3 regions of the Caballeronia sp. Lep1P3 genome follow, and region 1 is predicted to be linked to each of the others. Evidence: predicted binding sites of a transcription regulator. Region 1 holds the regulator's gene; each other region holds the start of a gene.
The links. The regulator LexA, encoded in region 1, represses DNA repair genes until DNA is damaged. The targets are predictions, from matches to a motif close to ACTGTATNNNNATACAGT.

Region 1 (10,300 bases):
CAGGTGCTATCGGCGGCGCTGTACACGCGCTTCCGCTCGCGCGACGCCGACCTTTTTCCGGAGCGGCTGCTTTCCGCGATGCGCTTCGGCTTCGGCGGTCACAACGAGTTTCCGGTGAAGTAACGCGTCGTTTTTAGCTGCGATCGGGCGATGGACCGCGCGGGGCCATCGCCTTTTTCATTTCATCATGCGACGCCTGAAGAGCCATGCGCAGGCGAAAAAAGGCAGCACCGCATACGCGATCAGCACCCCCGCATGCAGCGCGACGTCGGTGAGAGGACGGCCGAGCATCGCGGGACGAATCAGTTCGACGGCGTGAAAGAGCGGCAGCGCTTCGGTCGCGCACCGCGCGAGCGCGGGCAGTTGCGCGACGGGAAAGAACACGCCGGAGAGAAGGAGCATCGGCGTGAGCGCGAGCGTCTGATAGAACATGAAGAAGTCGTAGCTCGGTGCGAGCGCGGTCACGATCATCGCCGTGCTCGCGAACGCAAGCCCCGTCAGCACAATCGCGGGCAGCGCGAGCAGCATCGACGGAAAACTCGCGTAGCCGAGCGCGCCCGCGACTAGCATGATCGCGACGCCCGAGAGCACCGACTTGCTCGCGGCCCAGACGATTTCGCCGAGCACGATGTCGCCGAGCGTGAGCGGCGTGTGCATGATCGCCTCCCACGTGCGCTGGACGTGCATGCGCGAAAAGCCCGAGTACATCGCTTCGAAGCTCGCGGACATCATCACGCTCGAGGCGACCGTGCCCGCCGCGAGAAACGCGATGTACGAGACGCCATCGACGTGTCCGACCATCAGGCCGAGGCCGAGCCCGAGACCGAAGAGATAGATCATCGGGTCGGCGAGATTGCCGATCATCGATGCAATCGCGAGCTTCTTCCACACGAGGTAATTGCGCCGCCAGACCGACATCCAGTGCGTCGCGTTGGCGGGCAGCGCAGCGGAGAAGGGCGTGGCGCTGTCCGCGTGCGGCATGCTGCGGCGAGGCTTTTTCGCGCCGACGCGCGCTTCGTCGAAAGTTTCCATCGCTGTTTGATCCACCCGTTTCTAGTCCGCCGGTTTTCAATCCACCATCTCGCGCCCGGTCAGGCGCAGGAATACATCTTCCAGATTCGCCGGACGATGCAGGTAGCGCACGCCGTCGCGTCCCTTGACGCGCGCGTGCACGGGCTGCGGATCGTCGACGTAGCAAAAAAGCGTCTCGCCGCTCACTTCGATGCGCTCGACGAGCGGCGCGAGTTCCACCGCGAGCGCCTGTGGATCGGGTCCGTAGATTTCGATCACGTCCGAGCCGATTACCGAAGCAATCAGGTCGTGCGGCCGGCCTTCCGCGATCTTGCGCCCTTCCTCGATCACGCAGAGCCGGTCGCACAGGCGCTCGGCTTCTTCCATGAAATGCGTCGTGAGAAGGATGGTCTTGCCGCGCGCGAGCAGTGAACGTAAGCGCTCCCAGATGAGATGGCGCGCCTGCGGATCGAGGCCCGTCGTGGGCTCGTCCATCACGAGCACATCGGGATCGTTGACGAGCGCGCGTGCGAGCGTGAGCCGCCGCTTCATGCCGCCCGACAGTTCGCCGACGCGCGCATCGGCCTTGCTCTCGAGCCGCGCGAATTCGAGCAGCGACGGCACGAGTGCGTTCATGCGCGCCCCGTCGATGCCGAAATAGCGGCCGAAGACCTGCAGATTTTCGCGGACGGTGAAATCGGGATCGAGATTGTCGAACTGCGGCACGACGCCGACGCGCTCGCGGGCGAAGCGCGCCCGCGACGGCACCGGTTCGCCGACGAGTCTGATCGCGCCGCCATCCGGCGACGTGATGCCGAGCAGCATCTTGAGCGTCGTCGTTTTGCCGGCGCCGTTCGGGCCGAGCAAGCCGAAGCATTCGCCCGGGCGCACGTCGAACGAAAGCCCGTCGACCACGTTTCTCGAGCCGTACTGTTTTCTGACTTCGCTGAATTCGATCGCGGGCGCGCTTGTTTCGTCCGCTGCGATTGGCCTGTTCGGGTTTGTCATGCGTTCGCCTGCCGAGCCTGACTGGGAAATACAGCGGGCTAGTGTAATCCAATGCACCAGGGCAACGCCGGCATGCAACCGCACGCTGCGCGCGCGAGTCGAATCGGTGCGGGACGCTTACGATGCGATGCGGCACGCGTAGCCGGCGCCTTGCCAGGCGGGGCTGTGCGGGTATCTGGCACGGCACAAGCTAGCGTCAAAAGGGCAGTCTCGCGCGCCCTCGCATTGGGTTAGCGTTTTCCATCGTTGCCACGCCTGCCGCGGCGCACGATGATGAGCTTACGCCGCAGTCAATCCGCGATGCGGCAGGGAGGCATGATGACAAGTTACAGAAAGATTCTGCTGTGCTACGACGGCTCCAGAGAAGGCCGCAAGGCACTGCGTCAGGGCGCTAATCTTGCGCTCGATCTCAACGCCGAAACGCACGTCCTCGCGGTCGTGGACATGCGCTCGAGCATTGCGCAAAGCGCCGGGCTCTTGACCGACGTGGCCTGCGGGCGTTTCGAGGACGCCGCGCGGGACATCCTGCAGGAGGGCGTCGAATGGCTGCGCGAGCGCGGCTTGCAGGCGCAAGGGCACTTCGCGTTCGGGCATCCGATCGACGAGATCGCGGCGCTGGCCGAAAACCTCAAGGTGGATCTCGTCGTCGTGGGGCATCGCTGCCGCAGCGGACTCGCGCGATGGTGGATGGGCGCGGGCAACACGCCCTTGCTCGACCGCGTCTCGTGCAGCATTCTCGTGGCCGTCTGCCAGGCCGGAGAATCCGCCGAAGCGGAAGACGAGGCGGCTTACGCGGCCAAGCCGGTGAAGGCCGAAGCCGGCGCGTGAGCCGTTCGCGCGTGCGTTCGGAGGCGCGTCAGCCGTTGAGATCGACGGCGACGAGCTTCCACGAAATCAGACCGCTGCGATGAAAGATGGCTGAATAGCGGGCATCGCCGACGCCGTGCTGATACGTCACCACGAACGTGTCGATGTCGCGATATCCGGCCGTCGTTTGCGGCGGTTGCTCCGCGTCAATTCCTGGCGCGCTGCCGGCGGTTGTCGGGCTATCGGTTTGCCGTGGCGCGGGCGGCCGTTCGCCGGGCTCGCCGCGAGGCGGGATGCCATTGAGAATGGCGGCTACGCCGTCCGGCGTCGCATATGAGTCCACTAGCGGCCCGACGAGCGCCGCGCCGATCATCGCGCCGATGATGGCGAGCGGATTGCCGTTCTTCTGCACATCGATGCGCCGGGTCAGGAGCGCCGCGACCTGATCCTTCAGGCTCGTGCGCAGCGCCGGAAAGTCGACGTACTCATTGACGGTCTGCGCGTCGCGCGCATCGGCAGCGCGCTTGACGCGCTCCAACGCGATATACGGCGACGCGTACACCAGTCCGAGCGCGGCGACGAGCGCAAGAACCGCAAGGCTGACGGCAATAGAACGGGTAGTGCGGGACATGCGGCGAAAGCGCCTCTTCGTGGATGCGGTTTTCCGATTGACCACACGCACGCGCGAACGATCCCGCGATTTAAACAAACGCGAAGTTACGCGAGCGTGCCGCCCGACAGCGCCGCGCGTTCCTCGTCGATACAGCGGTCGATCATGCGCGACACTTCGCCGATCTTCCCGACCATGATGAGCCGCGACTCGCTGCGGTACACGCGCACCGGGGCACGCGGCGCCGGTTCCGCATAGACGGGCTGAGCAAGCGATACACGCGCGAACGCGGGCTGCCGCGAAGGCAGCGCCGGCATTTCGTCGAAGAGATCAGGCGCGGCTTCGGCGCGCGGACGCGCTGTGGCACCGCAGGAGATCAACGCGCGCAGATGACGCAGGCGGCCGAACTGGCGGAAGGGCAGCAAACGGGCAAAACGTTCCATCATGACTCTCCAGACGATAGGACGCACTGCGGCGAGCCGCGTTCGGCTGCCGACCATGCTCGATGTATTCGAAACGCGCCGCGTCGTGCGTGGCGTGAGGTGAGGCGAACGCTCTCGGCGCGTCTTGCGTCGACGTCGCCGCTCGACCGTTAAAACTCGCCTGAGCGAATCAGGCCCACCGCGATGCCTTCGAGCGCGAACTCGCCGCTGCCCGAGCGCACGAAGATGTTCTCGTAGTCCGGGTTCTCCGCGATCAGTTCGACGCCATCCGGCAGGCGCTTCCAGCGCTTCACGGTGACGTCGTCGCCGATACGCGCGACGACGATCTGCCCGTCCTTCGCCTCCGTGCGCTTTTGCACGGCGAGCAGGTCGCCGTCGAGGATGCCGGCATCGCGCATGGACAGGCCGCGCACCTTCAGCAGATAGTCCGGCTTGCTGGAGAACAGCGCGGGATCGCACGCGTAGTGCTGCGCGATGTGCTCCTGGGCGAGGATAGGACTGCCCGCCGCGACACGCCCGACGAGTGGCAGGGACAACTGCATGATGCTCGGATGCGGCAGCGTGAACTGATGCGGCAGTTCCTCCGACCGGCTCGCTTCCGCGATCAGCCGGATGCCCCGCGATGAACCCGCCGCCAGTTCGATGACGCCCTTGCGCGCCAGTGCCCGCAGGTGTTCTTCCGCCGAATTCGCCGAACTGAAGCCCAATTCAGCGGCAATCTCCGCGCGCGTGGGCGGAAAGCCGGTGCGTTCGATCGCGCGCTGGATCAATTCGAAGACCTGCTGCTGCCGCGCGGTTAGTTTGGAGGTTCTGGTCACTGGCTCGGGCCTCTGTGCAACGGTGGAAGAACAATGACTGTATTTTTATACAGTATTTCGCGGTTTTCAAGCTTTACTTTAAGTTCTCGCCGCAGCGCCCGACGCACACCCGCCGCCGATCGCTCGTGAGATGTCGCTGCGGCCTTAGCATCATCGGATATAAAAAAGTGAAAAACGATTATTTCTGTTCATATAGGAGGCTCGTTAGACTGAATCCGTCAATTCGATAAGACGGAGAACGGGGAATGCAAAGCACGAGGACGGGATTGGGAACCAGCGCGAGGAAACTGCTGACGGCGCTCGCACTGACGGCGGCGAGCGTCGGCGCGACTGTGGGGGCGAGCGTTCCGGCGCATGCGGAGACGTCGTTTCTGAATGTCTCCTACGATCCCACGCGCGAGCTGTATCAGGACTTCAACCAGGCTTTCGCGAAGAAATGGAAAGCCGAGACCGGCGAAACGGTCACGTTCAAGCAGTCGCACGGCGGCTCGGGCGGTCAGGCGCGCGCGGTTCTGGACGGCTTGCAGGCCGACGTCGTGACGCTCGCGCTCGCCTACGACATCGACGCGCTCGCGAGCAAGGGTCTCGTCGGCGGCGACTGGCAGAAGCGTCTTCCGGACAACGCATCGCCCTATACCTCGACGATCGTCTTCCTCGTGCGCAAGGGCAATCCCAAGCACATCAAGGACTGGGACGATCTGACGAAGCCGGGCGTCTCCATCGTCACGCCGAACCCGAAAACGTCAGGCGGCGCGCGCTGGAACTATCTCGCGGCGTGGGCCTATGCGCAGCACAAGCCGGGCGGCAACGAGCAGACGGCGAAGGATTTCGTCGCGAAGCTGTACAAGAACGCCGGCGTGCTCGACTCGGGTGCGCGCGGCGCAACGACGAGCTTCGTGCAGCGCGGTCAGGGCGACGTGCTGATCGCGTGGGAAAACGAGGCGTTTCTCTCACTGAAGGAATTCGGTCCGGAGAAGTTCGAGATCGTGGTGCCGTCGGTGAGCATTCTGGCCGAGCCGCCGGTCGCAGTGGTCGACAAGGTCGTCGACAAGCACGGCACGCGCAAGCTCGCCGAGGCATATCTGAAGTATCTCTATAGCGACGAAGGCCAGCAGATCGCCGCGCGCAATTTCTATCGTCCGCGCTCGGACAAAGTGCCCGCCGAACTCACGAAGCAGTTCCCGAAGCTCAAGCTCTACACCATCGACGATACCTTCGGCGGCTGGGCGAAGGCTCAGAAGACGCATTTCGCGGATGGCGGCGTGTTCGATTCGATCTATCAGCCGCAGTAAGCGCGACCAGATGAGAAACCGAGCGGCGCGCCACGACGCCGCCGGCAACACAAGCCCGTAGCGACACGCGCTCCCCGGCGCACTGGAAATAGGACGTTCCAAGGATGACGACTTTCACTCTGCGCAAGCCGAGCGCACTGCCGGGCTTCGGCTTGACGCTCGGCATCACGCTCGCGTATCTGAGCCTCGTGGTGCTGATACCGCTCGCCGCGACCTTCGCCAAGACAGCGACGCTCGACTGGGCGCAATTCGTGCGCGCGGTCACGGCGCCGCGCGTGCTGGCTTCTTACCGGCTGACGTTCGGCGCGGCGCTCGGCGGGGCGCTCATCAACGCGGTGTTCGGCTTTCTGGTCGCGTGGGTGCTCGTGCGTTACACGTTCCCGATGAAGCGTATCGTCGATGCCATCGTCGATCTGCCGTTCGCGCTGCCGACGTCGGTTGCCGGCATCTCGCTCGCAGCGGTCTACGCGGGCAACGGATGGATCGGCCAGTATCTCGCGCCGCTCGGCATCAAGATCGCGTTCACGCCGCTCGGCGTGCTCGTTGCGCTCACGTTCATCGGGCTGCCGTTCGTCGTCCGCACAGTGCAGCCCGTGCTCGAAGACTTCGAGCGCGAGCAGGAAGAAGCCGCCGCGTGCCTCGGCGCGACGCGCTGGCTGACGTTTCGCCGCGTCGTTCTTCCCTCCGTGCTTCCGGCCTTGCTGACGGGTTTCGCGCTCGCGTTCGCGCGTGCGCTCGGCGAATACGGCTCGGTGATTTTTATCGCCGGCAACGTGCCGATGAAGTCCGAGATCACGTCGCTGCTCATCATCACGAAGCTCGAGCAATACGACTACGCGGGCGCGACCGCGCTCGCCGTCGTGATGCTGTGTGTGTCGTTTCTGATGCTGCTCCTCATCAACACGCTGCAATGGCTCCTGCAGCGGCGCACGAGCAGGACGGGCGCCGCGCCCGCGACCGCGCCGTCGCTTCATGTCGCGCGAGGTGACGCATGAGCAAGGTACTGCCGCTCGATACGAGCGCCGCGCGCAGCGCGCGCAAGCTCGATCCCGTCACCGAGCCGCGCGCCGTGCGCTGGCTGCTCACGGGCATTGCGCTCCTGTTTCTCGCGCTTTTTCTCGTCGTGCCGCTCGTCGCGGTGTTCGCGCAGGCGTTCGCGAAAGGCATCGGCTATTACTTCGAATCGCTGAAGGACCCGGACGCGTGGTCGGCCATCGAGCTCACGCTGACGACGGCCGCAATCGCGGTGCCGCTCAACGTCGTGTTCGGGCTGGCGGCGTCATGGGCAATCGCGAAGTTCGAGTTTCGCGGCAAGGCGCTCCTGACCACGCTCATCGACTTGCCGTTTTCGGTTTCGCCCGTGATTTCAGGCCTCATTTACGTGCTGATGTTCGGCGCGCAGGGCTGGTTCGGTCCGTGGCTCGCCGCGCATGACGTGCAGATCATCTTCGCGGTGCCGGGAATCGTGCTCGCCACCATCTTCGTGACGTTCCCGTTCGTCGCGCGCGAACTGATTCCCCTGATGCAGGCGCAAGGCAACGACGAGGAAGAAGCCGCGCACGTTCTCGGCGCGTCCGGCTGGCAGATCTTTCGCCGCGTCACGCTGCCGAACGTGCGCTGGGGCCTGCTCTATGGCGTGATTCTCTGCAACGCGCGCGCGATGGGCGAATTCGGCGCGGTATCGGTCGTCTCGGGCCATATTCGCGGGCAGACCGACACCATGCCGCTGCACGTCGAAATTCTCTATAACGAATACAACTTCTCGGCCGCGTTCGCAGTGGCCTCGCTGCTCGCGCTGCTTGCGCTCGTCACGCTCGGGCTCAAGCTGATCGCGGAGCGGCGCATGTCGCAATCGCTCGCCGATGTCGGCGCTGGCGCACAGAACCAAGGAACGCAATCATGAGCATCATCGTTCGCAATTTGCAGAAGCGCTTCGGCGATTTCACCGCCCTCGACAACGTCACGCTCGACTTTCGGGCGGGCGAACTCGTCGCGCTGCTCGGGCCATCGGGTTGCGGCAAGACCACGCTTTTGCGCGTGATTGCAGGCCTCGAACATGCCGATGCAGGCCAGGTCGTGCTGAATGGCGAAGACGTTGCGCAAGTCGGCGCGCGCGAACGGCAAGTTGGATTCGTGTTCCAGCATTACGCGCTGTTCCGGCATATGACGGTGTTCGAAAACGTCGCGTTCGGTTTGCGCGTGAAGCCGCGCCGCGAGCGTCCGTCGGAAGCGGCGATCCGCGAGAAAGTGCATGAACTGCTGAAGCTCGTGCAGCTCGACTGGCTCGCGCAGCGCTTTCCTTCCGAACTATCGGGCGGGCAGCGGCAACGTATCGCGCTTGCACGCGCGCTCGCGGTCGAACCGAAAGTGCTGCTGCTCGACGAGCCATTCGGCGCGCTCGACGCCAAGGTGCGCAAGGAACTGCGCAGCTGGCTGCGTCGTCTTCACGACGACCTGCATATCTCGACGCTTTTCGTCACGCACGATCAGGAAGAGGCGCTGGAAGTGGCGGACCGCATCGTCGTGATGAATCATGGGCGCGTGGAGCAGGTGGGCAGCCCGCAGGATGTGTACGATCATCCGCAGACCTCGTTCGTGTACGAGTTTCTCGGCGCGGCCAACCGCCTGCAGGGACACGTCGATGCAAACGGCTTCATCGCCGATGGCGCCGCGCAATCGATCCAGGCGCACGCCCATTTCAGCGGCCGGGCGCTTGCGTATGTGCGTCCTCACGATCTCGCGCTCTATCGCGCCGACGATGGCGCGGATCACGCGGATGACGCGCACCGCGACGGCATCGTGGTAGACGTGCGGCGCGTGGTCACGCTTGGCGGCTCTGTTCGCGTCGAACTGGAAGGCGCCGCGGGCGGCGTGCTCGAAGCCGAACTGGACCGCGAAGCATGGCGCGCATTGAAGCTCGGCATCGGCGACGGCGTGCGCGCCGTGCCGCGCGCGCTGCGCGTGTTTCCCGCGCAATGAACATTGATAAAACGGCATCAAAAAAGAGAGGCGGACAATGAACTTCCAGCAACTGCGCTTCGTGCGCGAGGCCGTGCGCCAGAACATGAATCTCACCGAAGTCGCGAACGTGCTCTATACGTCGCAATCGGGCGTATCGAAGCAGATCAAGGATCTCGAAGACGAACTCGGCGTCGATATCTTCGTTCGCCGTGGCAAGCGGCTCACGGGACTGACCGAACCGGGCAAGCAAGTGCATCAGTTCATCGAGCGCATGCTGCTCGATGCGGAGAATCTGCGCCGCGTCGCGCGCCAATTCGCGGATCAGGACAACGGCCACCTCGTCGTTGCGACGACGCACACGCAGGCCCGCTACGCCTTGCCGAAGGTCATCCGTCAGTTCACCGAAGTATTTCCGAAGGTGCATCTCGCGCTGCGGCAGGGCAGCCCGCAACAGATCGCGCAGATGATCGTCAATGGCGAAGCGGACATCGGCATCTCCACCGAAGCGCTCGACCGTTACCCGGATATCGTGACGTTTCCCTGCTATTCGTGGCATCACACGGTCGTGGTGCCGAAGGATCATCCGCTCGTCGGGCGGGAGAACATCACGCTCGAACAGATCGCGGAGTATCCGATCGTCACGTATGACCAGGACTTCACGGGGCGCTCTCACGTCGATCAGGCGTTCGCAAGCGCCGGCGCGATTCCCGACATCGTGCTGACCGCCATCGACGCCGATGTCATCAAGACGTATGTGGAGCTTGGCATGGGCATCGGCATCGTCGCGGCGATGGCGTATGACGCGAAGCGCGACACGGAACTCGTCGCGCTCGATACGCAGCATCTGTTCGAAGCGAGCACGACGCGCGTCGGCTTGCGCAAGGGCGCGTTCCTGCGCGCATACGCGTACCGGCTGATCGAGATGTTCGCGCCGCAACTCGACGAAGCGCAGATCGCCGCGCAGTTGCGCGAAGCCGCCTGATGCACGTCCGGGCGCGCATGCCGGCTGATTTACAATCGCTGGCATGAATACGCACACACTCTCACTTCCGCAAATCGCCGTGCTGGCGACGGGCGGCACCATCGCGGGCCGCGCCGGCGATGCATCGAAAACGGCGGGCTACAAAGCGGGCGTCGTCGGCGTGGACGATCTTCTCGATGCCGTGCCGGGACTCGACGCCGTCGCACGCATTCACGCGGAACAGATCGCGAGCATCGACAGCAAGGACATGAGCACCGCGCTCTGGACGACGCTGGCATCGCGAATCAACGCGCTGCTCGCGCAGGACGATATCGATGGCGTCGTCGTCACGCATGGCACCGATACGCTCGAAGAAACCGCGTACATGC
Region 2 (10,300 bases), on a different replicon from region 1:
CGTCGGCCCCCTCGCAGGCGGCGTGCTGCCGGGGCTGATCGGCATTCGTGCGACGTTCTTTCTCGCGGGCGGCCTGATTTTCTGCTCGTTCATCATGACGACGCTTCTCGTCAAGGAAGAGCGTCGCGCGCCTTCTCATGCAAAAGGCACACGAAGCGGCGGCTGGCGCGACGTGCCGGCGCTCACACCCGTCATCGCGATGCTCGCGAGCGCCATGCTCCTGATGTTCGCGAACATGTCGATCGAGCCGATCATCACCGTGTACGTTTCGCAGCTCGTCACGGATGAAAAGAGCGTGACGCTCGTCGCGGGCTTCGTGATGTCCGCCGCCGCGTTGGGCAGCGTGCTGGCAGCGCCGCGCGTCGGCAGACTCGCGGATCGCATCGGCGCGACGAAGGTGATCGTTGCATGTCTTGCGCTGTGCGGTGTTTTGCTGATTCCCCAGACGTTCGTGACGACGGGTACGCAGCTCGTCGCGCTGCGCTTCTTGATGGGCCTCGCGCTAGGCGGTCTCTTGCCCGCGATCACGAGCGTGGTGCGCCATAACGTGCCCGACAGCACGGCGGGCTATATCCTCGGCTATGCGACTTCCGCGCAATATGTCGGGCAGGTCGCGGGGCCGCTTGCGGGCGGCTTCATCGCGGCGCATTCGGGCATGCGTTCGGTCTTTGTGATGACGAGCGTCCTGATGTTCGCCGGTGCGGCGTTCAATGCGTGGGTTTTTCTGCGACGCGCGCGCCCGGCTTCATGACTGAACGCCCCAGCGCCGCACCGTCACGCGTTCGATGGTATCGAACACGAGATGTTCGACCGCAAGCCCGATGACGATGACCGCTGCAAGCCCCGCGAACACGCGGTCGGTATAAAGCTCGTTGCGGTTCTGGAAGATGTACCAGCCAAGGCCGCCCTTGCCCGAACTCGCGCCGAACACGAGTTCCGCCGCAATCAGCGTGCGCCATGCAAAAGCCCACCCCACGCGCAAGCCGGCAAGAATGGAAGGCAACGCCGCAGGCACGAGAATCAGCACGACGTGCCGCAAGCCTGTCAGCCCGTAATTGCGCCCTGTCATCTGCAAGGTGGAAGGCACCGCCTGAAATCCCGCATATGTGTTGAGCGCAAGCGGCCAAAGCACCGAATGCACCAGCACGAAAAGAAGACTGCCGGTGCCAAGCCCGAACCACAGCAGCGCAAGCGGCAAGAGCGCAATGGACGGCAGCGGATTGAACATCGCCGTGAGCATCGAAAGAATGTCGCGGCCGATGCGTGTCGACACTGCAAGCGAAGTCAGCGCGAATGCAAGCGCCGCGCCGAGCACGTAGCCGCGCAAGAGAACGGACATCGAGATCGCGACCTTCTCAATCAGTTCGCCCGAAACGATGCCTTGGACGAAAGCCATGCATGTCGCGCTAAAGGTCGGCAACAGCAGGTCGTTATCGACGAAACGGGCGGCCGCTTCCCAGATGGCGATCAATACGAATGCAACTAGCGTCTTGCGCAGCCACGCGCGGTCCGCCAGGCCTTTGCCGAGCGGCAAAGGCGCTTCGTGAGCGATGCCGTCGGGTTGCGAGGGAATGACTTCGAATTCGGGCCGCACGGGCGGCTCGATCAATTGCGGCGTGCTCATCGCGCATGTTCCTCTTCGAATAGCAGGCGATGAATACGCGCGACGCTTTGCTGAAAGTCGCCGCGTCCCACGCTTTCCTGCGAATACTGATGACTGTTCAATTCCGCGCGCACGCGCCCCGGATGCGGCGTCAAAAGCAGAATGCGATTGCCGACGATGAGCGCCTCTTCGATCGAATGCGTCACGAACAAAAGCGTGAAGCGCTCGTCGCTCCAAAGACGCAGCAACTCTTCCTGCATGCGGCGGCGCGTGAGCGCATCGAGCGCGGCGAAGGGTTCGTCCATCAACAAAACGCGCGGCTGCATGGCAAGCGCACGCGCAATGGCAACGCGCTGCTTCATGCCGCCCGAAAGCGTGTGCGGATAAGCATCGGCAAAGCGCACAAGGCCGACCTTGTCGAGAGAATGCAAGGCACGCTCGCGCGCCTCTGCACGGCTTAGCTTTCTCGCGACGCGCAGTGGAAAGGCGACGTTTTGTAGAACGGTCTTCCAGGGTGGAAGCTGATCGAACTCCTGAAACACGACGATACGATCCGCGCCCGGCCCGCTCACGCGTTCGCCGTCTATTTCGATGCTGCCCGCAACGGGTTCGATAAAGCCGGCGACTGCTTTGAGCAGAGTAGATTTGCCGCAGCCGGACGGCCCGAGCAGGACGAAGCGATCGGCGCCGTAGACATCGAAGCTCACGTCGTGCGTTGCGCGCACGAGGCGTTCCGGCGTGCGATATTCGAGCGTGACGTTACGCGCGCTCAACAACTTGCCGCTCGGCGCAAGGGCGTGGCCGTCTTCGGCTGGATAAAGCACATGAGGGTTTGCAGCCATGATTGTCTTGCCCGAATGCAAACCAAGAAGATACCGGGGCGCGCGGCGCGGACTAAACAATGATTGCGAATAACCAATGCAGGATCGCGGATAAGCGCGTCGTGCGGCTTCTATGCCCTTTTAGCTGCCGTCTCGCGTGGCGGGATCGCTAAAGAAATAGTCTTGCCAGGACTTAGGCTCGTTCTTGATGACGCCCACGCGATGCATGAATTGCGCAAGCGCAAAGGTGTTCTGCGGCGCAATCTTGAACTGCACCGAAGGGTCCTTGATGACCTTGATGAGCAGATTGCGGTCGAGCTTGGCCTGATTCACGCGCAAGTAGATATCCGCAGCCGCTTCGGGATGCTGCGTGACGAAGCGTGCAGCATCGGCGAGGCCATCGACGAATGCGCGGTACGTCTTTGGATTGTTGTCGCGAAACTTCTCCGTCGCGTAAAGCACGGTTGCGGAACTCGGGCCGCCGAGCACGTCGTAGGAGTTCAACACGACATGTGCTTTGGGATTGCCCGCTAATTCCTGCTGCTGAAAAGGCGGATTGCCGAAGTGCGCGTTGATCTCCGTGCCGCCCGCGATGATGGCCGCAGCGGCATCCGGATGCGGCATCGCTTGAGTGAGTTTGTCGAGGCGATCGTATTGCTTGTCACCCCAAGTCCTGGCAGCCGCGTATTGCAGAATGCGCGCCTGCACCGACACGCCGACCGCCGGCACCGCAATGCGGTCCTTGTCCGTGAAGTCCGCAATGGTCTTCACGCGCGGGTCATTCGATACGAGGTAATACGGCAAATTGCCAAGCGACGCCACGCCCTTTACGTTCTGACGTCCATGCGTGCGATCCCAGATGGTCAGCAATGGCCCCACGCCCGCAGCGGCGATATCGACCGAGCCGGAAAGCAGCGCATCGTTGATGCTCGCGCCGCCGGAGAGCTTCGCCCAATCCACCTTGATGTCGATGCCCTGCTTCTTGCCTTCCTGTTCGATGAACTTCTGGTCGCGCGCCACGTTGAGCAGCAGATAGACCACGCCATATTGTTCGGCAATGCGCAGCGTGCCCTCTGCATACGCGCTGCATGTGCTCCCAAGCGACAGCACGAGTGCCGCCGCGAGCGCGCGCAGTGCGCCCTTCCGTTGTCGAACTTGCATTGAAACCCCGTATTCGAAGGACTATTTGTGCTGGCTGTCAGAACGGCGCATCGCCTTCTATGGTCGTGCGGTACAGCTTGCGGCGCTGATCGTCCGGCGTGCCTGCGGCGAGATGCATGACCGAGCGGTTGTCCCAGAACACCATGTCGCGATCGCGCCATACATGGCGATAAACGAAGTCCGCACGCACGCTATGCGCAAAGAGTTCATCGAGCAATACGCGGCTTTCGTCCTCCGGCATGCCGATTACGCGCGTCGTGAAGTGCTCGCTCACGAAAAGCGCCTTGCGTCCCGTTTCCGGATGCGTTCGCACGATCGGATGCACCACGGGCTTCACCTCGGCGATCTGTGCCGCCGTCAGATTCGGACGCCACGGACTGCGCTTTTGCAACTCCGCGTATTTGGCCAGATACGTGTGTTCCGCCGCGCGCCCTTGCACCGCTTTCTGCAAATGCGCAGGCAGCGTGTCCCATGCGAGATGCTGATTCGAGAAAAGCGTATCGCCGCCCGTCGCCGGCAACTCCTGCGCGTGCAGCATCGAACCGAGGCTCGGCTTCTCCTTGTACGACAGATCGGAATGCCAGAAATGACCGGCATCGCCCAGTCCGATCGGCTTGCCGTTCTCGATGATGTTCGACACGATCAGCACCTCGGGATGTCCGCCAAGCCCGAACTGATGCAGCACATGAATCTGCAACGGGCCGAAGCGCCGGCTGAAGGCAATCTGCTGTTCCGGCGTGATGTCGAGGTCGCGGAACACGAGGACGTGATGGTCGAGATGCGCGCGGTGAATGCGCGCGAAGTCCGCTTGCGATAGCGGCTTCGACAAATCCAGCCCGATGACTTCGGCGCCCAGGGGAGCGTCGAAAGCACGAATGTCGATGCGTTGCGCGACGCCTTCGGAAGGCGCATCGTCAATGAGAGAAAGAGTCGTCACGATTATGTTGAAAACGGCGAACAGACGACGAATCTACGCCGTGCGCGCGCGGCGGGCAACGAACGATATGCGATTTCCTTATCCGTCGCCACGCTAAAGCCGCGTCATCAGAACCGGTATGAAATGCCTATTTGTCCGACCGGATACCAGCGGAACCGCCATGCCTTGTCGCGCACTTCCCGCTCGCCCGTGCTGACGAGCGTCGCGCTCTGCGCTGGTCCGACCATTTCGGAAAGTGAGGGCGAGAGCGTATAGCTCGTGCGCGGTTCGCCATAAGCGACGCCGATATCGGCAATGAAGCCAAAGCCCTTGCCTTGCGGCTTGTGCCCGAAGCCGATGCCGAAGTAAGGCATTGCAAGCGGATACTTCGCGGTCGCGGTCGCCGTCGCACCGGGTGGCGCGGGATAGCGCTTACCGTCGAACGAGTAGGTTCCGTTATCGGGCGAGGACACCGCCTCGATGGAATCGTCGTTGAAACGCACGCCCGCTGTTATCCGCCAGCCGCGGTGTTCCAGCGGGAAATAGTCCAGATAGACGCCGCCTTGCCGCAAGCGAGCATCGTCCTTATAGCGATTGCCGCCAAGGAAAATGTCGTGATGAAAGTCGATGCCGTTGAAATCCGCATGCACGCCAAAGCGCGGCCCTAAAGAATACGCTGCGCCGATACCGATGCCTTGCGTGCCTGCTTGCGTGAAAACCTCCTGCGCTCCAGCCGTCCCCGAGCCTAGCGCGCAACTCGCCACGTAGACCAACGTCCGCTTGATCAATATCGCTCTCCCGAACTATGCCGATGGACCGCGAGAGCGGACCGATAGGCGAGCTTAGTAAGCGTGCCCTTCGTAGCGGGGCACGCCAACAACTTATCGGTGAGATTTATCGATGTATGTGTGGCGCTTCACCAAGGAAGAATTTGTTTAATTCTTCTAAAGAATGACGAAGCAGAACCGTAAGACGATTAATCTTCCAGTGCGTCGAACGGCAACTCGACTTGCACCGGTGCGATGAAGCCGCCGCTTTCGTCCGCTGCATGAAGCGCGCTTACGCGCACGCCGAGAAGCCTGAGCTTTCGGTCCAGCACAATGCGCTTCAGGCACTCGGTCGCCGCGCGGCGAATCTCGCTCGCATCGGCAGTGGCGACCGGAACCGTCAAGTCGCGCGTGACCGTGCGGAAGTCGTCGAACCGCAGCTTGATGCCCACTGTGCGGCCAACATAGCCTTTGCGCTGCAAATCATCGGCGACGCGCTTGCATAAGCCGGTGAATTCGGAAGACAACGTCGCGCGATCATGCTTTGGATGCAGGTCGCGCTCGAATGTCGTCTCGCGGCTCATGGATTTCGGCGCCGAACTAACGACTACTGGACGTTCATCCTGCCCCTGCGCGATGCGCGCGAGCCAGGCGGCATAGGTCGGGCCGAAATGCGTCTGCAAGAGCGCCAGATCCGCTGCGGCGATGTCCCCTACCGTCACGATGCCGACTGCGGCCAGCTTTTGATTTGCCTTAGGCCCAATGCCGTTCACTTTGCGCGCGGCGAGCGGCCATATGCGCGTCGGCAAATCGTCCATCGTGAGAATCGTCAAACCGTCGGGCTTATCGAGTTCGGAGCCGATCTTCGCAAGCAGCTTGTTCGGCGCGATGCAAATGGAACACGTGAGGCCTGTCGCTTCGCGCACGGCGTCTTTCATGCGCTGGCCGATATAGGCGGAATCGCCCGGCATATCCGTGACGTCGATATAAATCTCGTCGATGCCGCGATTCTCTATTTGCGTCGTGAACGTGGCGATGGCCGCCTTGAAGAGCCGCGAATAATGCCGGTAAGAATCGAAGTCAGTGGGCAGAAGAATGGCGTCGGGCGCGAGTTGCGCGGCCTTCATCATGCCCATTGCAGAGAACACGCCGAACTTGCGCGCCTCGTAAGTGGATGTCGTCACGACACCGCGGCCCGCGTAATCTCGCAAGCGCTGGAAGCGGCGCGTGCCGTCGGGAAGCGTCTCGGGCGTCGCGTTGCGCCCGCCGCCGACGACCACCGGCTCACCGCGCAACTCGGGATAGCGCAGCAGTTCGACGGACGCAAAGAATGCGTCCATGTCCAGATGCGCGATGCGGCGCGATGCGTTAGGCGAATGCAGCTTGGCGTTAGCGGAAGACGAAGCGTCCATCGACGGCAAAGAGGCTGGCGCAAAAGCGCCTTGAGGCCCTGTCGAAAAAATGGCCTCACTGTACATCCATACAGGGATTTGCGCCAGCGCGCGCTTAGGCTACTTATTCGGGCAAATGCTTGGGCGCAAGCGCGCGGCGGCAGTCGTCGAACACCTGTCTCACGACATCGGACTGATAATTGAGGTCTTCGCTGTCGAGTATTTCTTCCACGGCGTCGCGTGCCCAGTCCGCTTCGAGAAGCGCGCAATGGCGCGTGGCAAGATCGCGCGCAAGGGCGGCGAGCTTGGCAACCGTGAGCCAGTCGGCAAGCCGTTCGTGTCTGTCCAGCCATTTATGCGCGGCTTGCACATGAAACGCCGCCGCCGGCCAGTCGCCATTGAGATAAAAAGCGCCGAGGCTGCCGCATGTAAGCCAGCAGAGCAGTTCGACTCGATCGCGGGCACTGAGGGTACGAGGCAGATCGTTCATGGCGGCCTTCACGAAGCACGTTTCGGCAAGAAGCGCGTAAGCGAATGCGCTCCCGTTGCGTATGAAATCCGTATGAAACACGATAGCACGGGATGGTGCGACGCGGCAGTGCCTGAAAGAGAACGCACCGTGCGCCGCCGAACGGTTCATGGCGGCTCATTTACGGCTAAGTCGGGCGGCTTAACCTTCGTTGCATCGGCGGCCGCTTTAAAAGGCCAGTTCAAAAAGAGCTCGGAAGGGCTGTTTACTTTTCTTCGAAACGGTTAACCTTGGATGCCTGAACAACGGATCAAGGAATGCCGGCACCTATCATCGATGACGAACTGTGGGCACTGATCGAACCACTACTTCCAGCGCCCAGACCGCGACGCAAGCGTTACCCCGGGCGCCTACCGGTCTCGGACCGTGCAGCATTGAATGGCATCCTGCTCGTTCTGAAGACAGGTATCCGTTGGAACCATCTACCGACGCGGCTAGGCTTCGGCTCTGGCGCGACCTGCTGGCGTCGGTTGCACGACTGGCAGCAGGCCGGGGTGTGGGACAGATTGCATGGGCTGCTGCTCGACAAGCTGCGCGAGTCGGGCCAGCTCGACTTCTCACATGCGGCTGTCGATTCATCGTCCGTGCGAGCCGTTGGGGCGGGCCAAAAACTGGGCCAAACCCCACCGATCGTGCGCGACCAGGCTCCAAGCACCACGTCCTCGTAGACGCCAACGGCGTTCCAGTCAGCGCGATTCTGACCGGTGCAAACCGCAACGATGTCACCCAACTGCTTCCGCTGGTCGACGCCATCCCGCCGATTCGTGGCACTCGCGGCCGACCGCTTCGCAAGCCCAAGGTCATCTACGCCGACCGTGGTTACGATTCTGACTCGCATCGCCGCCGGCTTCGCGAGCGCGGCATCCAACCGGTTATCGCCAGGCGTCGCACGGAACACGGCAGCGGCCTCGGCAAATTCCGTTGGGTCGTCGAACGGACTCATTCTTGGCTCCATGGTTTCCGTCGCCTCCGCACTCGCTTCGAACGCCGCGCTGACATTCACGAAGCTTTCTTAAAGCTAGCCTGCGCACTCGTCTGCTGGAACATCTTCAGCCGAACGGAGCGCGCTTTTTGAACTGGCCTTTAAGTCATACGCCATAACCGGCGAGCGCGGACGTCGTTCTCAACGACGGAGTCCATCATGTTCCAACGACTTTCCAAATCTCTCGGCGATCTCTTTCATACAAGGGAAGACCGCGCAATCGACGCCTATCTCGCTTCATCGAGCGACCTGGCGGATCTCGAGCATCGCATGAGAATCGTCGAGCATCGCGATCGCATTGATAGCCTGCCGTTCTGCGGCGCGATCAAACCGCGCGACGATGCATTGCGTTTCTAGCGTCGCTATTTCGCTTCGTCGCGGGCCGCTTCACGTCCGGCTTGTCCAAGCATGACCGTCCAGCCGAGGCCGCGCACGTTGCGAATCACGCTCGCGCCGAATTTCTTGCGCACCGAATGAATGAGCACGTCAACCGCATTGCTTTCGACTTCCTTTCCCCAGCCATATAAGCGGTCTTCCAGTTGATCGCGCGAGAAAATGGTGCCGGGGCGTTCCATCAGCGCGTGCATCAATGCGAATTCGCGCGCGGACAGCACGCCCGAGGTTTCGCCGCATGTGAGCGTGCGCTGGTCGAGATTGAGATTGATCGATTCATCGCCAAGACGGGAAACCGCATAACCGGCTTTCCTGCGCAGCACCGCGCGAATGCGGGCAAGCAGTTCAGGCATGTCGAAGGGCTTGAGCAGATAGTCGTCGGCGCCGAGATCCAGGCCTTGCACGCGCGTATCGAGATCGTCGCGTGCGGTGAGAATGAGTACGGGCGTCGCATTGCCCGCACTGCGCGCCTGCCGTAAAAGCTCGATGCCGCTCAGGCCCGGCAAGCCGAGATCGAGCAGCACGACCGTATAGTCGGCGGCATCCATGGCCTTGCGGCCCGCGCTGCCATCGCGCACCCAATCGACGGCGTAATCGGCATCCTTCAACGCGCGCATGAGGCTCGTTCCGATTTGCACATCGTCTTCGATCAGAAGAATTCGCATGTTGCACCTTGCACACCGCAGTGGACACGGCAACGCGCCGCCGTGCTGGCGTCAGCGCAAAGAGCGAAGCGCACGATCGATTGATTCGCAGCGTTCGCGCCAAGCGGCGAATGCATTGTAGTCGCCATTCTCAGGCAGTAGCCGCACTCGTTCTCTTAGCGAAGCCTTCGATGTTTTCGTCCAAGGGAAAGCCAATGGATGCGACGATGCCCGATCTCCCATCGCTCCTATTGCGCAGCGACACTTCTCCGTTATAGCGCGCGGCGATGGCTTTGACGATCGAAAGCCCGAGGCCGCTTCCTTCTATGTCCGCATTGGCGCGAAAAAAACGATCGAATACGCGAGGCAGAGCTTCTTCCGCGATGCCCGGCCCTGTATCGATGACGTCCACCCAGATCAAGTCCTCGTCGCGCCGCATGCGCAGATCGATGGTGCCGCCATCGGGCGTATAGCGGACCGCGTTCGAAAGTAAGTTCTTTACCGCCATGCCGATGTCCGTTTCCAGCGCCCGAACGTGTGCGCTAAAGACTTCTCCCGCGCCGAGATCGAGGCCGCGCTCGAAGGCAATCGGCAAGACATCCGCCACTGCGTCTCTTACAACCGTCGATACATCCACGCGCGAAAGAGCGCTGCCGTTCATCGGCGCATCGGCGCGCGCCAAACGCAACAGTTGCGTGATGAGACTGCCGCTGCGCGCAATGCCGCGCCGCAATTCCTGAAAACGTTCCCGATTGCCCGGCGCGATATGCGGCGCCAAGTTATCCGCCTGTAGCTGAAGCGCGGTAAGCGGCGTGCGCAATTCGTGCGCGGCATCGGCGATAAACTTGCGCTCGCTTTCGATGGACTTCGCAAGCCGCTCGATCATCGTGTTGATCGAATGAATGAACGGAGAGATTTCGGCGGGCACGCCGACAGTCGGCAGCGGCTGCAAGTGACCGGCATCGATTGCCTGCACTTCCTGGCCTAGCCTATTGAGTTCGCGCAGAGAGCGTTGCACGACGAGCGCGACTGCCATCCACATCAACGGCAACAAAACGGCGATAGGCCATAGCGTTTTCGTGGCGCTTGCCTC
Region 3 (10,300 bases), 680 kb from region 1:
ACACGTATTCATGCACGCGCCGCAGCGGATGCATTTGAGCGAATACCAGAAGTCCTCGAGCGCGAGCCGCTCCGAGCGGCCGTTATCGACGAGGATGTAGTGCATCTCCGTGCCCGGCCGCGGCGCCCGAAAATGCGACGTGTACTGCGTGATCGGCGAGCCGAGCGCGCTTCTCGACAACATGCGCACGAACACGCCGAGATCGGCGATCGTCGGAATCAGCTTCTCGATGCCGATCGACGCGATATGCAACGGCGGCACGTTCGCGGACAAATCCGCATTGCCCTCGTTCGTGCAGACGACGACCGTGCCGGTTTCGGCCACCGCGAAATTGCAGCCCGTCATGCCCGCGGTCTTCTCGCGCACGAAGTACGGCCGCGTGTGCATGCGCTGGCTTTCCGCGAGATAGTGGATGTCGCTGTTGTTCGGGTCCGTGCCGATCGTCTTGCCGAAGAGTTCGGCCACGTCCGCGCGCAGCTTGTGCACGGCCGGCACGACCATATGGCTCGGGTCCTGATGATCGAGCTGCTGGATGCGCTCGCCGAGATCGGTTTCCATCACCGTGATGCCGCACGGCTCCAGATAGTCGCGCATATAGCATTCGTCGGTAAGCATGGACTTGCTCTTGACGAGCGTCGTCATGCCGCGCTCGCTCATCAGCTTGTGGACGAGCGCGTTGTGCTCTTCGGCGTTCGCCGCGAAATGGACGACCACGCCGTTCTTTGCAGCCTGATCCGCGAATTGCGCGATGTAGTCCGCGAGATTCGAGAGCGTATGTTCCTTGATGCCCGATGCCAGCTCGCGCAGCGTCTCCCATTCGGGGATGCCGTGCGCCTGCGCATCGCGCTTCGAGCGCAAGTCCCAGAGACGCTTGTCGTGGAACGCGACGTGATCGGGCTTTTGCAGGAACGCGCCCGCGGCTTTCGCGTGGTCGATGCGAACGGTCTTCGTCATGCCCGCGCTCCGTTGAGAACCTGCGCGATGTGAATGAACTTCGCGTCGAGCTTCATGCGCTCGGCGCATCCCTGTTGATGCATGAGACACGACATGTCGCCCGAGACGATATATTCCGCGCCCGCGCCGATGTGATCGCGCACCTTGTCCTGCCCCATGCGCACCGACACAGCTTCCTCGGTCACGGAGAACGTGCCGCCGAAGCCGCAGCATTCGTCGGGCCGCGCGGGCGTGACGAATTCGATGCCTTTCACGCGTTCCAGCAGCGCGCGCGGCTTCGAGAACGGCGTGCCGGCCACTTCCGAATTTGAGGTCTCGCGCAGATGCCGCACCGCGCTGCAACTGTTGTGCAGCCCGACGCGATGCGGGAAGTCGGCCCACGGAAAGTCGCGCACCTTCAGCACGTCGTGCAGAAATTCGACGAGTTCAACCGTGCTCTTGCGGACCTTTTGCACCGCGCTCGTCTGCTCGATGGCCGTGAAATGCTCGCGCACATGATGCGTGCAACTCGCCGACGGTCCGACGACATAGTCGTAATCCGCGAAGTTGCGCGCGAACACGCGCTCGGCGCCCGCCGCTTCCTTGTGCGCGCCGCTGTTGGCCATCGGCTGGCCGCAGCACGTCTGGTCTTGCGGATAGTCGACATCGACGCCCAGCCGCTCCAGCAATTCGAGCGTGGCGATGCCGACTTGCGGATAAAACGCATCGATGAAACAGGGGACGAAGAGAGCTACTTTCATGGGAGAAGTGGGGAGAAACCGCATGTTGGTCAGCGTGGTCTGACCAAGACTCTAAGGACGCAGTGCTTTCGTGTCAAACTAGGGTAATCCAAAGCCTTTCCCGGCGTCGCATTCCCAACGATGACTTTCCAGCCCGTCCAAGCGCATTCCTACGCTCGCCTGCGCCTCTCCGATGTCGTATCCGGCCAGATTCGCGCGCTGATTTCGAATGGCGCGCTGCTGCCCGGCCAGCGCCTGCCCGCCGAACGCGATCTCGCCGAGCAGTTGAACGTCTCGCGGCCGTCGCTGCGCGAGGCGCTCATTCGTCTGGAGTCTGACGGATTCATCCGCGCGGTGGCGCGGGGCGGTTTCGTCGTCTCGGATGTGACGGCGCCGCTCGTCTCGCATCCGCTTGCCGCGCTGCTCGAACAGCAGCCGAACGCAAGCGCCGATGTCCTCGAGTTGCGCCACGGCCTCGAAACGCTCGCGACCGCGTATGCCGCCGAGCGGGCGACCGAGGCCGATCTCGCGCGCATCGCCGCTGCGTTCGATGCGCTCGCGAGCGCGGTCGCCGGCAAAAGCGCGCGCATCGCGGAAAAGGACGCGGCGTTCCATCTCGCCATCGCGGACGCCACGCACAATGTCGCGCTGACGCATGTGATGCATGGCCTCAACGAAGTGATGCGCGAATCGATGCTCAGCTCTCACCGTCTCGTCGATTACGAAGAAGGCGTCGAAGCCGATCTGCTCGCGCAGCACCGCGCGATTCTCGATGCGATCGTCGGCCGCGATCCACCGCGTGCGCGCGAGTGCGCAGGCGCGCATCTGGACTAAGTGCGCGCGCTCTATCGCGACCGCCCGGCGAAGAAAGCGCGCGGCCGCGTTTCCGATGATGGCATGACCAATCCGTAACGCCGCCGTGATAGCTGATAGGACTACGCCTACAGCGATTTCGGACGCACACGGCTAACGCGCGGCGCGCGGGCAGCCGATACTGGAACCGTCAACAACAACATGCGCAAGGAGGACGACATGCCTTACCTGCTCGGATGGCTGCTCGGTGTGCCGGTCGTGGTGCTGGTGATCCTTTATCTGATCTTCCATTGATGCGCCAGCCGCACACGGCAATAGCAGCAGAAGCAACGGAAGCCACGAAGGGCGTCGCTACAATACGGCGCCCTTTTCTTTTTTCCGAAGGATTCCGATGAAACGCGCCACCCTCCTCTCCTCGCTTGCATCGCTTGCATCGCTCGCTCTTTCACTCGGCGCGTCTCTCGCGCATGCAGAGGAAATCGCGAGCGTCAACACCAACTTCCGTCTGACGGGATCGGACCGCGTGAGCGTCGAAGCCTACGACGATCCGCTCGTCAGCGGCGTGACGTGCTATGTGTCGCGGGCGCGCACGGGCGGCGTGAAGGGCACGCTCGGCATCGCCGAAGATCCGACCGAGGCGTCCATCGCATGCCGTCAGGTCGCGCCCATCAAGATCGCGCAACCGCTCAAGCAGAAGACCGATGTCTTCACGGACCGCATGTCGTTCATCTTCAAGACGCTGCATGTCGTGCGCATCGTCGATGCAAAGCGCAACACGCTCGTGTATCTGACCTACAGCGACCGCATCGCGAGCGGCAGCGGGAAGAACAGCGTGACGGCCGTGCCGGTGCCCGAAGGCACGGCGATTCCGGTGAAGTGATGCGCGCGGCGTCGCGCGCAACGATGTCGTAGACTAATCGATCCGCCCGGAAGAACGCCCCAGCGCGCGACCGACCGATGAACGCCCCACGCTTTCGCAATGCCGCGCGCTACTGGCGCTCGCCCCTCGTGCCGGACGCGGACATGGTCACCGCCGAGTATTACGACCACGCGTTCACCCCGCACTGGCACGACGCGTACACGGTGCCGGTCATCGAAGCGGGCGCGGAGTGCTACGACTATCGCGGTGCGCGTTACGTGGCCGAGGCGGGCACGGTGCCCGTCATCAATCCCGGCGAAGTGCATACGGGCGCGCGGGCCGTCGATGCGGGCTGGCGTTATCGCGTGTTCTATCTGCCGACGGCTTTCGTCGAGGAACTCGCGCGCGAGATCGCGCCGCGCGCCGCCTCGCCGTGGTTCGCGCCGGGCATCATCCACGACGACGATCTCGCGCGCCGGCTCGTCGCCGCGCATCGTGCGCTCGAAGGCGTCGAACATGGCGCCGATCCGCTCGCCGCCGAAACCGCCCTCGTCGATGCACTCACCACGCTGCTCGCGCGTCACGCGCTCGATCGCCCTTCACCCGCGCCGCCCGCCGCCGACGCCGCCCGCGTCGCCACGATGAAATCGCGCCTCGCCGACGATCTGCTCGCACCGGTCACGCTCGCCGAACTCGCGCGCGCGGTCGGCCTGTCGGCGTTTCACGCGGCGCGGCTTTTCACGCGCGAGACGGGTCTTGCGCCGCACGCGTGGCGCAACCAGTTGCGCATCGCGCGCGCGTTGCCGGCGTTGCGCGGGGGCGCGTCCATCGCGGATATCGCGGCGGCCTGCGGTTTCACCGATCAGAGCCATTTCACGCGGCATTTCAAGCGCGCATTCGGCGTCGCGCCGGGGCGCTGGCGGGCCTGAATCGAACCGGGCCGGACCGAGCCACGAAAGCCGCCGCAAGAACGTACAAGCCGCGCGTGCGGCAATCGACTATCCTCCGCGCAACAGGAGGACACCTTGAACGCATCGCCCCGCAACGCTTTTCGAGAACTCGCCGCGGGCGCGCGCGACACCATCCCGATGATGGTCGGCGCCGCGCCCTTCGGCGTCATCTTCGGCACGCTCGTCACCGCGAGCCCGCTCGCGCTCTGGCACGGACAGCTCATGTCGCTCGTCGTCTTCGCCGGGTCGGCGCAATTCATCGCGGCGGGCATGATCGCGGGGAACGCGAGCTTCGTCGTGATCTGGGCGACGACGTTCGTCGTCAATCTCCGGCACGTTCTCTATTCGGCGACGCTCGCGCCCTATGTCGCGCATCTGCCCGCGCGCTGGCGCTGGGCGCTCGCCGGCCTTCTGACCGACGAAGTGTTCGCGGTCGCGTACACGCATTATCAGAAACGCGCGCCCGGCGAGACCGGCCCGCACTATTTCCTCGGCTCCGGCCTCGCGATGTATCTGAACTGGCAGGCGTGGACGCTCGTCGGCCTCTTCTTCGGCGCGGCGTTTCCGGGGCTGAAGTCGCTCGGACTCGATTTCGCGATGGTCGCGACGTTCATCGCGATCATCGTGCCGCAACTCGTCGCGCTGCGCTTTCTCGCGGCGGCGCTCGCCTCGGGCGTGCTGTCGTTCGCGTGGCAGGGCTGGCCGTACAAGCTCGGGCTGCTCGCGGCGGTGCTCGCGGGCGTCGGCGTCGGCATTGCGCTGAGTGTCGTCGAGGGAAGAAAGCCGCGCATCAAGCGCGCGAAGGAGCGCGCGCAATGAACTACGTCGTCCTGATTCTCGGCATGGCGCTCGTGACGTATCTCGTGCGCGCCGCCGTGTTCGTGCTCGGCGAACGGCTCACGTTCGCGCCTGTCGTTCGCAGCGCGCTCGGCTTCGTGCCGGTGACGGTGCTCACCGCGATCATCGTGCCGATGACCGTCTCGCCGCACGGCAGCGGCGCCGAACTGACGTGGCGCAATCCGCAGTTGATCGCGGCGGCGGTCGCCATCGTCGTGTGTGCGCTCACACGCCGCGCGTTGCTGACGATCGCCGTGTCGCTCGCAGTCTTCTTCATCTGGCAGCTCGTCGTGCTGCGCTAACCGTTTGCTCAGTGCGGCTTTCAAAAAGCCCTCAAGTTTCCGGTTCGCGCGCCGATATCTGAAACGAACGGCCTCCGCCCACGCGCGAGGCCGCAGGCATTTCCCGCCGTCGGACGAACGACGGGCGGAACCGGAAACCGACATGCGTCAAATCACCCTTTCGTTGCGCGACGAGACGATCGCTTCGCTGCATCGCGACTTCGAGGCGTTCCTGCGCCTGTCGCTCAAGCTCGACCCGCAGTTCGTCACGCCGTCGTTCGAGGACTTCCTGCGCGCGAAGCTGCTCGACAACGATACGCCGCTCACGGAACAGGCCGTGCAGCGCATGCTCACGCACGGCCAGTACGCGTGGGCCAAGCGCGCGCTCGACAAGGAATTCCCGGATGTCGTCGAAATTCTGATCCGTCAGGCGGCGGAACACGGCTTCGCGTTCGCGATCCGCTCGGACTGGAACGCCGAGGACCTCCTGAAGGCGTCGCGCGAATGGGCGGCGGCCATCGTCGCGGAAGCAAAGGGCGATGTCGCTCAGGTGGACGTGCTCGCCTCGCAGATCAAATCGGCGGCGGCCGATATCCGCGACGTCGAGGAGAAGATGCAGACGCCCGCGTGGCGGCTCGCAGATTCGCTGCGCCAGCGCGTGTTCGAAGCGAAGCTCGCGGTGGAAACGAATGTCGGCTCGAACGCGCGCGAGAAGCTCGGCGAATTGCGCTGCCTGCTGCGGCTCGGCATCTTCTACGGATCGATTCAAAAGCAGGAAGCGCAGCAGTTGCTCGAATACCTGCGTTCGCTGCGGCCCGAGCTTTTCGTCGAAGAGCCGTATGACGGCTTCACGCGCTTTGCCGCGTGGCTGCGCAGCGTGTTCGGGCATTCTCCGCGGATGCCTCGCGCCTCACGCGCGCAGCGCTAGCTTCAGTCCCACATGCCTTTGAGCCGCGCGGCGATGTCGATTTTGGCTTTCGCCGCCGCAGCCAGGCCCGACGATGTCGGCGCGGTCACGACCGGCGCGGGCGGCCACGCGGCGGCCTCGAAATTCGGCATCAGATGCGGCGGGATGAAACGCGTGCGCTGCGCCCAGACGTGGCGGTCGCCGAGATTCGTCTGGTTGTGCACATAGAAGCGCTGCGGCGTGACGATGTGCAGGTCTTCTTTCGCGCGCGTCATCGCAACATAGAGCAGACGGCGCTCTTCGTCGATTTCCTCGTCGCTGCCCGTGCCGAGATCGGACGGAATGCAGCCGTCGACGCCATTCAGCACGAACACGTTGCGCCACTCCTGGCCCTTCGCGGAATGGATGGTCGAGAGAATCAGATAGTCCTCGTCGATGAGCGGCACGCCGGATTCGTCGCTCGTCGCGTCGGGCGGATCGAGCGTGAGTTCGGTGAGAAAGCGCTCGCGCGTCGGATACGTCGACGCGATGCTTTCCATCTGCAGCACGTCGCCGATGCGGATCGCCGCGTCCTCGTGATTGCGTTCGAGGTGCGGCTCGTACCAGCGGCGGACCATCTCGAACTCGGCGGGCCACGGCGACTCGCGCCCGCAGAGCTTGCCCATCAGCGCGACGAAGCGCGGCCAGTCCTCGCTCGCGCGCGCGGGCGCACCGAACGCAGCGATAGCATTCGATGCGCGCCCGGCTGTAGCGACGCTATCCAGCAGACGCCCGGCGATGGCCGGCCCGACGCCCGGCAGCAGTTGCGCGACGCGAAAACCCGCGACGCGGTCTCGCGGATTCTCGGCCCAGCGCAGCACGGCGAGGACGTCCTTGACATGCACGGAATCGAGGAACTTCAGCCCGCCGAACTTCACGAACGGGATGTTTCGCCGCGTGAGCTCGATTTCGAGCGTCGCGCTGTGATGCGCCGCCCGGAACAGCACGGCCTGCGACTTGAGCTTCATGCCCGCCTCGCGCGCCTCCAGCACTTTCTCGACGACATAACGCGCCTGATCAGCCTCGTCCGCCACGGACACGACGCGCGGCTTTTGCGCCGATGCCTTGTCGGTCCATAGATCCTTCGTGTAGCGCTCGCTGGCAAGACCGATCACCGCGTTCGACGCTTCGAGAATCGGCTGCGTCGAACGGTAGTTGCGATCCAGTGTGACGGTCGCGGCGGGCGGGTCGAAGTGCTGCGGGAAGTCGAGGATGTTGCGCACCGTCGCGCCGCGAAACGAATAGATGGACTGCGCATCGTCGCCGACGACGGTCACGCCGCGCCCGTCCGGTTTCATCGCGAGAAGAATGCTGGCTTGCAGGCGGTTCGTGTCCTGATATTCGTCGACGAGAACGTGATCGAAGCGGCTCGCGAGATCCGCCGCGATCTGCGGCTCGGCCGCGAGATGCGACCAGTAGAGCAGCAGGTCGTCGTAATCGAGAACGCTTTGCGTCTGCTTCGCGCTCACGTAGGCGGCGAAGAGGCGCTTCAGGTCCGCTTCCCACTCGCGGCACCACGGATACGACTGGTCGAGCACCGTCGCGAGCGACGCGCCCGTATTCACGACGCGCGAATAGATGGCGAAGCACGTCGATTTCGCCGGAAAGCGCTTTTCCTTCGACGACAGCCCGAGTTCGTGCCGCACGAGGTTCATGAGATCGGCGGAGTCTTCGCGGTCGTTGATGGTGAACGACGGCGCGAGTCCGATGAGATCGGCGTAATCGCGCAACAGGCGCGCGCCGACGCCGTGGAACGTGCCCGACCACGTCAATCCCTGTGCGATGGCGCTTTTGCTGCCGAGTGCGTGAGTCGCGATGCGCGTCACGCGCCGGGTCATTTCGAGCGCCGCGCGGCGTGAAAACGTCAGGAGCAGAATGCGATGCGGATCGGCGCCCTTGACGAGCAGATGCGCGACGCGATGCGCGAGCGTGTTCGTCTTGCCCGAACCCGCGCCCGCGATGACGAGCAGCGGCCCGCCGCAGCGCCCCGGCTCGTCCACGCCGAATTCGACGGCCCGGCGCTGCGCGTCGTTGAGCTTCGCGAGGTAAGCGGCGACGTGCGGCGAGGACGCGTCGTCGGCGGTGGCGGTGTCGTCTGGAAGGGTAAGCACGGAAACGCGAGCGTCAAAAAGAGTGACGCACACTGTATATCCATACAACCCGCGCACGCAAGTCTTTGCCGAAGCGCGCGATTTCCGGGCCGCAACGTGAACGCAGCGCCGGTCTAGTCGGCCTTCTTCGCGTCCTTCACCTTCGCGTCGGCGGCGGCTTCGTTCGCTTCCGATTGCGATTTCGTTTTCTTCTTGTCGGCCTTCGCCTGCGCGAGCGCCGCATCGTGGTCGGCTTCGGCCTGCTTCTTCGCGGCCTTCTTGTCGGCGTGAGTCGTCGGGGCATCGCTCGTCGTTTGTGCGAACGATACGGCGCTCGCGCTCGCGAACATTCCCGCGACGAGCGCGGCCAGCATGGCTTGGGTGCGTCGGTTCATGGCGTCCTCCGTCTTTTTATCGATGCTTTTACGATGCTATTGCCCGCGAAGCCCGATGCGGCTTCGCGGCGCGCCCGGTCAGTGCTGCTGGCCCTCATCCTTCGGCGTGTGATCCGCGGCGGCGCTCAGGTCGTCCTTCGCGGCTTCCTTGTCTGCCTTGCGATTGATCTTCGCGTTGCGGACCTGCTCCTTGTACTGCGCCTTCGCGTCCTTGCGTGCGGCCTTCATTTCGGCCTTCGACTCCTTCTTCGACGCGCGATATTCGGCGTTCGCCTGCGCATCCGCGTTGCGCTTCTGCACGAGCGGATCCGGCGATGCCGGCGCGACGACGTTCTGCGGCGGCGGGTTCATCGGCTGTGCCTGCGCGGACACCTGGCCCTGCGCGCCGGCGCCGGGCGCGGCCTGCATCGGCTGGGCGGTTTGCGCTTGTGCGCCGGTGGCTGCGAGGGCGGCAAACGCTGCGCCGATCATCAAAATTCGAGCCTTAGTCATGAGCTAGTCCTCTCTGGGTGACGTCGGCGAGCGCCTGACATCGGCGATGCGCGCGACTCTTGTCGATTAGTAGATGACCGAAGCTGCATCGATCAAACGTAAAGACCTGGCGATCGTCGGGCGAGTTTCGCGCATTCAGTCACTGTTACCGACCGTTGCACTTCGCTACATCTGCCTGCGCACGACGGATACGCGGTCCCCGGCTGCCGGAGCAGAGTCCGTGCCCGAAACCGCGCGGGCGCTGGTTTATCATTGAGGTCTTTGCGCTTTCGCCCGCCATGCCGCAACTCCAGTTCACCCTTACGGGCGACTACGTCGAACTTCACAATCTGCTCAAGCTGATGGGCCTGGCCGACAGCGGCGGCTCGGCTAAGGCGCGCGTCGCGATGGGCGACGTCACCGTCGACGGCCACGTCGAATTGCGCAAGACCTGCAAGATACGCGCGGGACAAGTCGTGATGCTCGACGGCCAGAAGATCCGCGTGCGCGCGCCGAAATAACCGCGTGGTCTGCGCCATCGATTACCCGGCATAACACGGCGCGTCATCGACATGCCGCGCGCAAGGCAATGAGCTAGTCGTCTTTCGTTCAGGTTTCAGCCGGGCGATGGCCCGCCTCTCGTCGCCCTTTTCCCTCGATCATGCAATCGCACATCACGCGCGCGAAACGCGCGCATTCGGGACCGCCGACTCTTTCCCGTCACGCCGTCGATACGGCGCGTCTCGCCGCGCCGCTCGCCATCGCGCAGCTTTCGCAGATGGCGATGGGCGTCACCGACACGATCCTGCTCGGCTCGCTCGGCCCCGACTCGCTCGCGGCCGGCGGTCTCGGCGCCAATCTCTTCTTTGTCGTCGTGACGCTGCTGCAGGGCGTGCTGACATCGGTGAGCGTGTCGGTCGCGCATGCGCGCGGCGCGAATGCCGAAGACCGCGTGCCGAGCATCTACTGGACGGGACTCGTGCTT

Region 2: the regulator LexA is predicted to act here: its motif matches at 6,738-6,755, upstream of dinB (DNA polymerase IV).
Region 3: the regulator LexA is predicted to act here: its motif matches at 8,502-8,519, upstream of LDZ27_RS04585 (ATP-dependent helicase).

The regions. Positions count from the first base shown of each region.
Region 1 is NZ_CP084265.1:1,664,499-1,674,798, reverse strand. Features, by position in the region: gene gnd (phosphogluconate dehydrogenase (NAD(+)-dependent, decarboxylating)) at 1-123, shown strand, start outside; gene LDZ27_RS07850 (ABC transporter permease) at 178-981, opposite strand; gene nodI (nodulation factor ABC transporter ATP-binding protein NodI) at 1,069-2,019, opposite strand; gene LDZ27_RS07840 (universal stress protein) at 2,338-2,847, shown strand; gene LDZ27_RS07835 (DUF2939 domain-containing protein) at 2,876-3,457, opposite strand; gene LDZ27_RS07830 (hypothetical protein) at 3,544-3,879, opposite strand; gene lexA (transcriptional repressor LexA) at 4,029-4,697, opposite strand; gene LDZ27_RS07820 (sulfate ABC transporter substrate-binding protein) at 4,943-5,989, shown strand; gene cysT (sulfate ABC transporter permease subunit CysT) at 6,094-6,984, shown strand; gene cysW (sulfate ABC transporter permease subunit CysW) at 6,981-7,892, shown strand; gene LDZ27_RS07805 (sulfate/molybdate ABC transporter ATP-binding protein) at 7,889-8,968, shown strand; gene LDZ27_RS07800 (CysB family HTH-type transcriptional regulator) at 9,006-9,932, shown strand; gene LDZ27_RS07795 (asparaginase) at 9,976-10,300, shown strand, end outside.
Region 2 is NZ_CP084266.1:1,151,272-1,161,571, forward strand. Features, by position in the region: gene LDZ27_RS19740 (MFS transporter) at 1-751, shown strand, start outside; gene LDZ27_RS19745 (ABC transporter permease) at 746-1,624, opposite strand; gene LDZ27_RS19750 (ABC transporter ATP-binding protein) at 1,621-2,445, opposite strand; gene LDZ27_RS19755 (ABC transporter substrate-binding protein) at 2,566-3,585, opposite strand; gene LDZ27_RS19760 (TauD/TfdA family dioxygenase) at 3,623-4,522, opposite strand; gene LDZ27_RS19765 (hypothetical protein) at 4,630-5,289, opposite strand; gene dinB (DNA polymerase IV) at 5,478-6,608, opposite strand; gene LDZ27_RS19775 (hypothetical protein) at 6,784-7,149, opposite strand; gene LDZ27_RS19780 (hypothetical protein) at 7,222-7,416, shown strand; one part of gene LDZ27_RS19785 (IS5 family transposase) at 7,446-7,794, shown strand; one part of gene LDZ27_RS19785 (IS5 family transposase) at 7,794-8,263, shown strand; gene LDZ27_RS19790 (DUF3563 family protein) at 8,330-8,527, shown strand; gene LDZ27_RS19795 (response regulator transcription factor) at 8,533-9,228, opposite strand; gene LDZ27_RS19800 (ATP-binding protein) at 9,359-10,300, opposite strand, start outside.
Region 3 is NZ_CP084265.1:981,652-991,951, reverse strand. Features, by position in the region: gene LDZ27_RS04625 (lactate utilization protein B) at 1-954, opposite strand, end outside; gene LDZ27_RS04620 ((Fe-S)-binding protein) at 951-1,694, opposite strand; gene LDZ27_RS04615 (FadR/GntR family transcriptional regulator) at 1,815-2,507, shown strand; gene LDZ27_RS04610 (CreA family protein) at 2,878-3,366, shown strand; gene LDZ27_RS04605 (AraC family transcriptional regulator) at 3,444-4,274, shown strand; gene LDZ27_RS04600 (AzlC family ABC transporter permease) at 4,434-5,114, shown strand; gene LDZ27_RS04595 (AzlD domain-containing protein) at 5,111-5,434, shown strand; gene LDZ27_RS04590 (DUF4088 family protein) at 5,577-6,341, shown strand; gene LDZ27_RS04585 (ATP-dependent helicase) at 6,344-8,470, opposite strand; gene LDZ27_RS04580 (hypothetical protein) at 8,584-8,844, opposite strand; gene LDZ27_RS04575 (hypothetical protein) at 8,923-9,336, opposite strand; gene LDZ27_RS04570 (hypothetical protein) at 9,410-9,592, shown strand; gene LDZ27_RS04565 (RNA-binding S4 domain-containing protein) at 9,615-9,836, shown strand; gene LDZ27_RS04560 (MATE family efflux transporter) at 9,977-10,300, shown strand, end outside.